DNA from 3 places in the Croceicoccus sp. BE223 genome. Region 1 is predicted to be linked to each of the others. Evidence: predicted binding sites of a transcription regulator. Region 1 holds the regulator's gene; each other region holds the start of a gene.
What was found. The regulator LexA, encoded in region 1, represses DNA repair genes until DNA is damaged. The targets are predictions, from matches to a motif close to GTTCCNCNCTTGTTCT.

Region 1 (3,279 bases):
GCGATGCGCGACGCGGGGCTGGCGCATCTCCTCTCGATCAGCGGACTCCATGTCGGCGCGGTCATCGCCGTCGTGTGGTTCGTCGCGATGCGCGGGCTGGGGCTGTTCCCATGGCTGGCCTTGCGTCTGCCGCTGCCGTTGGTCGCCTCGTTGCTCTCCGCCGGGGCGGGGATCGGCTATACGCTGTTGACCGGAGCGGAACTGCCGACGATCCGGGCCTGCATCGCCGCGATCCTCGTTCTCCTGGCCCTGGCGCTAGGGCGGCGGGCCTTATCGCTTCGGCTCATCGCGGTGGCCGCGATCACGGTACTGCTCTTCTGGCCGGAAGCGGCGATCTCGCCCAGTTTCCAGATGAGCTTCGCCGCTGTCGTCGCGATCGTCGCACTGCACAACGCAGGGCCGGTCGAGCGCTGGCGCGAGCGGGGGCGAACCAGCGGTCCGATCATGAAATGGGGGACATGGCTCGGCCTTCTTTTCCTGACCGCGATTGTGGTCGAACTGACCCTGATGCCGCTGGTCCTGTTCCATTTCCAACGGACAGGCGTCTACGGATCGCTCGTCAACCTCGTCGCCATTCCGCTGACGACCGTGGTCATCATGCCCGCGATCGGTCTGGCCATGCTGCTCGATGCAGCAGGCTTGGGCGCAGCCGCCTGGTGGGCGGGCGGGATGGCGATCGATGTGATGCTCGGTCTGGCCCGCTTCGCTGCGTCGCGGCCGGGAGCGGTGATCGTCACCTCGCTCATCCCGCTGTGGCCCATCGTCCTGTGCTGCGTCGGTGGCTTCTGGCTGGCGCTGTGGTCGGGCCGCGCTCGCCTGCTCGGGACTGTCCCCTACGGACTTGGGCTGACCGGGATCGCGATGGCCCCGCCACCGGACGTGCTGATCGCGGGGGACGGGCGGCAGGTCGTGGTGACAGAGGGGGGCGATGCCTATCGAGCCAAGGCCGAGACCCGGTTTGACGACAAGGCGCTGTTCGAGATGGCAGGCACGCCTGAGGCAAGGATACGACACCTTGCCGACCGCCCGGAAACGTCGTGCGCCGAGGGGCCGTGCACATTTGCGCTGATGTCGCCAGAAGGGCCGGTGAGGCTCATCTATGTGCGCGGAGCCGCTGCCTCCCGCACCGTCGGACTGTCGCGCCTGTGCGGGCAAGTGGCGATCGCGATTTCGCCCGACATGCTGCCCGATGACTGCCGACCGACGTGGCTGCGCCTCGACGAACGCGAACTTGCCCGACAGGGAGGCGCGATTATCGATATCGATGAGCGCGTAGTGCGCCGTGCCCGTCCCGACGGGGACCGGCACGGCTGGTAGCGAGTTTCAGTGGTAGCGGCGCAGCAGGCCCGCGAGCCTGCCCTGCACTTCCACTTCGTCAGGGCCATAGACTTGCGGCGAGTAGGCGGCATTGGCCGGATCGAGCCTGAGCATCCCGTTTTCCCGGTGCAGGTACTTGAGGGTTGCTTCCTCCCCGCGCACGAGGGCAACGATGATCTCGCCGTCGCGGGCCGTGTTCGTCTTGCGGATCAAGGCGAAATCGCCGTCGAAAATACCGGCCTCGACCATCGAGTCGCCCGAAACTTCCAGCGCGTAGTGCTCCCCCGCGCCGAGCAAGGCGGCGGGAACGGGGAGGATCTGCCCGTCTTCCAGTGCTTCGATCGGCGCGCCCGCGGCGATGCGGCCGTGCAGCGGGATCTCGATCACGTCGTTGGCCGCCTCGCGAAGCGGTGCGGGCTTCGCCTTCGCCAGTTCCACCACTTTTGCCGAAGCAGGGCGCCCCGCGGTCACATCGTCGGGCTGTCGCAGGATTTCGAGCGCGCGGGCGCGATTGGGAAGGCGACGGATGAAGCCGCGTTCCTCCAGCGCGGAGATAAGGCGATGCACGCCCGACTTCGACTTGAGGTCGAGCGCGTCCTTCATCTCTTCGAAAGAAGGCGAAATGCCTGACTCTTCGAGCCGGCGCTGAATGAACTGAAGCAGTTCGTGCTGCTTGCGGGTGAGCATGACCGATGTTCCCTATTCGCCGTTCCTTTGCGAACGAACAAGGAACAATTATGAAACAAAATCGGTCTCGTCAAGCACGGCAAAGATCAGATCCGGATGATTTCCACGTGTTCGGAACATTGGGCCGCGGTACTGTGCGGCGCGCGGCAGATCAGCGCGTCGGTTGCGGCCAAGGGCGAAAGCGCGCCACTGTCCTGCAGGTCGAGGGGGACGACGCCGTTCGCGGCCAGCCGCGCGCGGACGAATTCGGCGCGCTTTCCGGTGGGGGCGAGAGGAGCGGCCAGAATGGCGGGCTCGCGCCTGGGAAAAGGGTCTGCGGCGCCGAGGAGGACTCGCACGATGGGAAGCGCGAAGAGCGTCGCGGTCACGAAGGCCGAGGCGGGGTTGCCGGGCAGCCCGAGAATGACCTGCTTGCCGCGGGTCGCGATCATCAGCGGCTTTCCGGGCTTGATGGCCACGCGCCAGAAATCGATGCTGGCCCCGATCCGCTCCAGTGCCGGACGGACGAGATCGTGGTCCCCGACCGAAGCGCCGCCGGTGGTGATGACGAGGTCGGCATATTCGTGATCGGTCAGCGCAGCGGCGATCGCTTCCACGTCGTCCGCCACCGGCCCGGCGCCAAGCACCTCGCAAGGCATCCGGTCGAGCATCGCTGCCAGCATTGGCCCGTTGCTTGCCGAAATCTGACCTGCGCCCAACGGGTCGCCAGGCCTGACCAGTTCGTCGCCGCTGTCGATGATCGCGATCCGCGGGCGAACGTGCACACGCAAGATCGCGTGACCGGCGCTGATGGCGAGGGCGACACTGCCGGCGCGCAGTTCGGACCCTTTTGCAAGAATCCGGTCTTCGGCTGCGAAATCCAGACCGCTAGGTCTGATATGTCGCCCACGCGGATCGGGAAGATTGCCTGAAAAACAAATATTTGTTCCCTCTACCTCGCATTGCTCCTGAACTACGACCATGTCGCAGTCGGGCGGCACGATCGCTCCGGTCGAGATCCGCACGGCTTCGCCTGCGCCGACCTGTCCGCCAAACGGATGGCCCGCCGCGCTCTCTCCGACGATCCGCCATGGGCCCGAGCCATCGGACTGGCGAACCGCCCATCCGTCCATGGCCGAAAGGGGGAAGGCAGGCTGCGTCCGCGTCGCGATGAGATCGTCCGCCAGATAGCGGCCGAGCGCTTGCTCGAACGACACCTGTTCCACAGGTCCGGGGCCGACTAGCGCGATCAGCCTGCGCTGGGCTTCTTCCAGCGTGAGCAGCGTGCTCAAATCT
Region 2 (3,279 bases), 170 kb from region 1:
GCCTTGCCGGCGTGCGCGGACTGGGCGAGGCGGCGGTGCTGCTCAGCCTCAAGGACACGACCGAGGAAACGCGCCTCAAACGGCAGGTCGCGCAGGCGACCAAGATGCAGGCGGTCGGCCAGCTTGCCGGCGGCGTCGCGCACGATTTCAACAACGTGCTGACCGCGATCATCGGCTATTGCGACCTCATGCTCTTGCGCCACGCGCCCGGCGACAGCGACTATGACGACATCCAGCAGATCAGGGCCAACTCCAACCGCGCGGCTTCGCTGACGCGGCAGTTGCTTGCATTCTCGCGCCAGCAGACGCTGCGCCCGCAGATCGTGCAGTTGCCCGACGTCGTGGCAGAGGTCTCGGCGCTGCTCAAACGCCTGATCGGCGAGAAGATCCGGCTGGAAGTCAATCACGATCGCGCGCTCGGCGCGGTCCGTGCCGATCCGCAGCAGCTCGAACAGGTGATCGTGAACCTTGCCGTCAACGCGCGCGATGCGATGCTGGCCAAGGGCGAGGTGGGCACGCTCACCATCTCGACCCGCAAGATCACGCCGCGCGAAGTGCGCGCGCTGAAGAACGAGATCCTGCCGCCAGGGAACTACACCGCCCTCGTTGTCGAGGATACGGGCGAAGGAATACCCGCCGACAGCCTGGGCAAGATCTTCGAGCCCTTCTTCACCACCAAGGAAACCGGCAAGGGCACGGGCCTTGGCCTTTCCACCGTTTATGGCATCGTCAAGCAGTCCGATGGGTTTATCTTCGCCGACAGCGAAGTGGGCGTGGGCACGCGCTTCACGGTCTATCTGCCGGTCCACATAGTCATGGCCGGAGAGGCCGTGGCCGAAGTGAAGAAGGATGTCGAACCGCGCGCGGCTTTCGGCGGCACCGGCAAGATCCTGCTGGTCGAGGACGAGGACACCGTCCGTGCCGTTGCCGAGCGTGCGCTTGTCCGCCAGGGCTACACCGTCACCACCGCCGCCGACGGCGAGGAAGGGCTGGAGACCGTGCGCGAGGGGCAGGAATTCGACCTGGTAATCTCCGACGTCGTCATGCCGACGATGGACGGCCCGGCCATGGCGCGGGAGATCCGCAAGTTGCGACCGGCCCTGCCGGTGCTGTTCATGTCCGGTTATGCCGAGGAACAGCTGCGCCGCGAGATCGACATCGCCTCCATGTATTTCCTGCCCAAGCCGTTTTCCGTCGCACAGATCGGGGAAAAGGTCGCCTCGGTCCTATCCGCCACGCGCGAGCGGGGATAAGCCCTTGGAACGCGCGGTCGAATGCGCGTTCCGAATTTTTCGTTCTCCTCTTGTTCCAAAAGAACAAATGAGATACATCGATCTCATTCCGGTCTTGGGGGCCGGTTGGGGACAACGATGCGAAAGGCCGGAACGATGGCTGCGAATCTGAAGATTGTGGACAAGGATAGCAACGTGGATCGGCAAAAGGCGCTCGACGCCGCTCTCGCACAGATCGACCGGGCCTTCGGCAAGGGTTCGGCGATGAAGCTCGGCAGCCGGGAGAAGATTGAGATCGAGGCGATTTCGACCGGCTCGCTCGGCCTCGACATCGCTCTTGGCATCGGTGGCCTGCCGCGCGGTCGCATCGTCGAAATCTACGGCCCGGAAAGCTCGGGCAAGACGACGCTGGCGCTCCACGCCATCGCGGAAGCGCAGAAGGTCGGCGGCACGGCGGCTTTCGTCGACGCCGAACACGCCCTCGATCCGGCCTATGCCAAGAAGCTGGGCGTGGACATCGACGAACTGATCGTCTCGCAGCCGGACACCGGCGAGCAGGCGTTGGAAATCGTCGATACGCTCGTGCGCTCCAATGCCATCGACGTGCTCGTCATCGACTCGGTGGCGGCGCTGGTGCCCCGGGCCGAGATCGAGGGCGAGATGGGCGACAGCCACGTCGGCCTCCAGGCCCGCCTGATGAGTCAGGCGCTGCGCAAGCTGACCGGGTCGATCAACCGTTCGCGCTGCCTGGTGATTTTCATCAACCAGGTCCGCATGAAGATCGGCGTGATGTACGGCAACCCGGAGACGACGACCGGCGGCAACGCGCTCAAGTTCTATGCGTCGGTGCGCCTCGACATCCGGCGCACCGGCCAGATCAAGGACCGCGACGATATTGTCGGCAACGCGACGCGCGTGAAGGTCGTGAAGAACAAGGTTGCGCCGCCGTTCAAGCAGGTCGAGTTCGACATCATGTACGGCGAGGGCGTGTCGAAGATCGGCGAGATTCTCGATCTTGGCGTGAAGGCAGGGCTGGTCGAGAAATCGGGCGCGTGGTTCAGCTACGACTCCGTGCGCATTGGCCAGGGGCGCGAGAACGCGAAGAACTTCCTCAAGGAAAACCCGGAGCTTTGCAGCAAGCTGGAAAACGCCATTCGCGGCAAGACCGACGAGATGGCCGAAGTGATGATGGTCGGCCCTGACGGCGACGAGTGATCGACTGATTCGCCGGATTTCGAGACAAGGCGGGTGCGGCAGGAGCCGCGCCCGCCTTTTGCATGCGGGAAATCGGCATTGGCGATGTCTCCGATCGGGATTATCGGGCACTTCACCGCTTGTGGCTCATGCCGCTCTCGCCTAACTGCGCTGACATGAGCTCGACGAACGAAATCCGCGCCTCCTTCCTCGATTATTTCGGCAAGGCCGGGCATGAAAAGGTCCACTCGGCGCCCCTGGTGCCGTACAACGATCCCACGCTGATGTTCGTGAACGCCGGCATGGTCCCGTTCAAGAACGTGTTCACCGGCTTGGAGACGCGCGATCCGCCTCGGGCAACGTCGTCGCAGAAGTGCGTTCGAGCGGGCGGCAAGCACAACGATCTCGACAATGTCGGTTACACCGCTCGGCACCACACGTTCTTCGAGATGCTGGGCAACTTCTCGTTCGGCGACTACTTCAAGGAACAGGCGATCGAGCATGCCTGGACGCTCCTGACCAAGGAGTGGGGCATACCCGCCGACAAGCTGACGACGACGGTCTATCACACCGACGACGAGGCTTTCGCTCTCTGGAAGAAGATCGCGGGTCTTCCCGATCATCGGATCATCCGAATCCCGACGTCCGACAATTTCTGGTCGATGGGCGATACCGGTCCGTGCGGTCCGTGCAGCGAAATCTTCTACGATCATGGCGAGCATATCCCCGGCGGCCCTCCGGGCTCCCCGGACGAGGATGGCGATCGTTTCATCGAGATCTGGAACCTCGTCTTCATGCAGTTCGAGCAGAAGGGAGACGGTTCGCGCGACCCGCTGCCGAAGCCGTCGATCGA
Region 3 (3,279 bases), 150 kb from region 1:
CCGGCCAGTGATCGAGCGGCGTGCTGCCGAAATTGAGCCCGGCTTCGCGCGGGTTGATGCAACCATCCTGCGATTCGGGTGTGCAGACCGCGTAGATCGTCTCTCCAACCTTGACCTTCGTGGCATGGCCCTTTGCGTCTCGTTCGACGACTTCGGACTTCACGCCGTCATCCGCCCATGCAGGCGCGGCGATCATGAGCGAAAGGCCCAGCGCGATGGCGGGTGCGAGTGTTCGTTTCATCAAGATATCCCCTTGTTTCCCGGTGACACGGATTAGGCCGCAGAGCGGGCCGATTGGCAACCCGGTTACAGGACGGGGATTAAACGAAGGTAACAACGCGAACGGGGCGGCCGGACCGAAATCCGAACCGCCCCCAACGCGTCCGCGGCGATCGCACTCTCCGCGGCGGTTTGCCTTTCGTCCTTACATCTCGCTGGCGGGCTTGCCCGGCCAGTAATCGAGCGGACGGTTGCCATAGTTCTTGCCCGCCTCCCGCGGATTGATGCAGCTGTCCTGGATCGCGCCGCCGCAGACCGGATATTCACCGGTGCGCGCCGCCGGGGCCGGCTGCGCCGCGGGACTCGGCGTCATGACCGTCCTGGTTTCTGCCGCCTGCTTCACGGCGATCTGCTCGTTGATCGACGACCAGGCCGCCATCTGCTGCTCCGGCGTCATCGCGACGATCTGACCACGCTGTTCGGGGGTCAGCGCCCACCAGGCGGTCTGCTGTTCGGGCGTCAGCGCCCAGTAATAGGACTGGTAGTTATTGGGCCAAGTCCAGTAAGAGGTCCGATAATCGACCGGCCATGCCCAGTATGCGGTCTGGTAATCAGCGGGCCAGCCCCAGTACGCCGTGCGGTAATCGACCGGATAGGTCCAGAATTCGCTCTGATACTCGGCCGGCCAGCCGGTATAGACTGTCTGGTACGAAGCCGGCCAAGCGTCATATTCGGCCTTTTGCGCAGCGTCGAGGGCGTCGTAGCCCCGCTTGTCGTTGACCGAATTGACCGTCGTGCTGGTCTGCGCCGAAGTCAGCGTAGGGGCGGCGATCGCGGCGGTGCCCAGCAACATGGCGGCACCGGCCTTCAAAAGGGTCTTCATCGAATTACTCCTGAAATCCAATTGGGTGTTTGACCGATTCTACGCCTGCCACGCCGGATTCGTTCCAAAGGCAGCGCCTGTCCGCCCTTGCGCGCGCGGCGCGCGTTCCCTAACTGTTCGCGGGTGATCGATCCTGAATCCCCCACCTCGTCGGCGATAGCCGCGCCTGCGGCAAACCCGCAGGAACCATGGCTTTTCGGGCTGAATCCGCCGCAACGCGAAGCGGTGATGACGACAGAAGGGCCGGTGCTGATGCTGGCCGGGGCGGGAACGGGCAAGACGGCAGCGCTCACCGCACGCCTGGCACATCTCGTCGCAACCAAACGCGCTTGGCCGAGCGAGATCCTCTGCGTCACCTTCACCAACAAGGCCGCTCGCGAAATGCGCGAACGGGTGGGCCGGATGATCGGCCCTGCTGTGGAGGGGATGCCTTGGCTGGGCACGTTCCATGCCGTCGCGGCCAAGATGCTGCGCCGCCATGCCGAGATCGTCGGTCTGCAATCGAACTACACCATCGTCGACACGGACGACCAGCTGCGACTGCTCAAGCAATTGATCCAGGCGGAAAACCTGGATGAAAAACGCTGGCCCGCGCGGCAACTGGCCGGCCTGATCGATCGCTGGAAGAACCGCGGACTGAATCCCGCCGATCTCGATGCCGTGGAAAACGAAGCCTATGCCAACGGCAAGGGCGCGCATTTCTACGGACTTTATCAGAATCGGTTGAAGGCGCTCAACGCCTGCGACTTCGGCGATCTGCTGCTGCACATGGTCAACATCTTCCGCCGCGAGAAGGACGTGCTGGAAAGCTACCGGCAGCGTTTCAAGTACATCATGGTGGACGAGTACCAGGACACCAACTCGGTCCAGTATCTGTGGCTGCGCCTGCTTGCCCAGCCGCGCCACAACATCTGCGTGGTTGGCGACGACGACCAGTCGATCTATTCTTGGCGAGGCGCCGAAGTCGCCAACATCCTGCGTTTCGAAAAGGATTTCCCCGGCGCGAAGGTCATCCGGCTGGAACAGAACTATCGTTCCACCCCCGAAATCCTCGCCGCCGCATCGGGCCTGATCAATGCCAACAGCGAACGGCTGGGCAAGACCTTATGGACGGAGATTCCCGCTGGCGAGAGGATACGCGTGGTGGGTGTGTGGGACGGCCCGGAGGAAGCCCGGCGCATCGGTGACGAGGCGGAGAAGCTGACCCGTCGCGGTATCAAGCTGTCGCACGCCGCGATCCTCGTGCGCGCGCAGTTCCAGACCCGCGAGTTCGAGGACCGCTTCATCCAGATCGGCCTGCCCTACAAGATCGTCGGCGGCTTCCGCTTCTACGAACGCGCGGAGATCCGCGATGCGCTGGCCTATCTGCGCGTAATTGCCCAGCCGGCGGACGACCTCGCTTTCGAGCGGATCTACAACCAGCCCAAGCGCGGGCTTGGCGCCAAGACGCTGGAAAAGGTCCATGTCCACGCTCGTCGCCAGGGCCTGCCGCTGGCCGCCGCAACCATCGACCTCTGCGATACCGACGAACTTCCCGCACGGGCGCGCAACGCCTTCATCGCCCTGATGCGCGATTTTGCACGCTGGCGCGAACTGGCGCAGATGCTGAGCCCGGCGGAACTGGCACGCACCGTTCTCGACGAAAGCGGCTACACCGCGATGCTGCAGGCGGAAAAGAGCGCCGAGGCGGCCGGGCGGCTGGAAAACCTCTCGGAACTGGCCCGCGCGATGGAGGATTACGAGACGCTCGGCGAGTTTCTCGAGCATGTCAGCCTCGTCATGGACAACGAGAACGCCGATGCCGACGACACGCTGACGATCATGACCATGCACGCGGCCAAGGGCCTGGAATTCGACCATGTCTTCCTGCCCGGATGGGAGGAAGGCGTCTTCCCTTCGCAGCGTGCGATCGACGAGGGCGGCCTTCGCAGCCTCGAGGAGGAGCGCCGCCTCGCCTATGTCGCGATCACCCGTGCGCGGCGCGAATGCACCATCCTCCATGCTGCGAACCGGCGCATTTACGGCCAGTGGACCAGTTCCATCCCGTCGCGCTTCGTGTCCGAGCTTCCGGCCGAACTCGTCGACAGCGAGACGACGATGACCGGCGGCGCATCGCTGTGGCGCGCGCAGTGGAGCGAACATTCCGATCCCTTCGCGCATGTCGCCGCCGCTCAGCC

Region 2: recA (recombinase RecA) is a predicted target of LexA. The motif match lies at 1,295-1,310, and genes of this name have one in related genera.
Region 3: J2X37_RS13235 (UvrD-helicase domain-containing protein) is a predicted target of LexA. The motif match lies at 1,207-1,222, and genes of this name have one in related genera.

What each region holds. Positions count from the first base shown of each region.
Region 1 covers NZ_JAVDWB010000006.1:28,638-31,916, reverse strand. The annotation lists gene J2X37_RS12525 (ComEC/Rec2 family competence protein) at 1-1,317, shown strand, start outside; gene lexA (transcriptional repressor LexA) at 1,324-2,004, opposite strand; gene J2X37_RS12515 (molybdopterin molybdotransferase MoeA) at 2,091-3,275, opposite strand; gene moaC (cyclic pyranopterin monophosphate synthase MoaC) at 3,272-3,279, opposite strand, start outside.
Region 2 covers NZ_JAVDWB010000006.1:196,806-200,084, reverse strand. The annotation lists gene J2X37_RS13310 (response regulator) at 1-1,253, shown strand, start outside; gene recA (recombinase RecA) at 1,389-2,447, shown strand; gene alaS (alanine--tRNA ligase) at 2,603-3,279, shown strand, end outside.
Region 3 covers NZ_JAVDWB010000006.1:176,832-180,110, forward strand. The annotation lists gene J2X37_RS13225 (hypothetical protein) at 1-241, opposite strand, end outside; gene J2X37_RS13230 (hypothetical protein) at 425-1,102, opposite strand; gene J2X37_RS13235 (UvrD-helicase domain-containing protein) at 1,259-3,279, shown strand, end outside.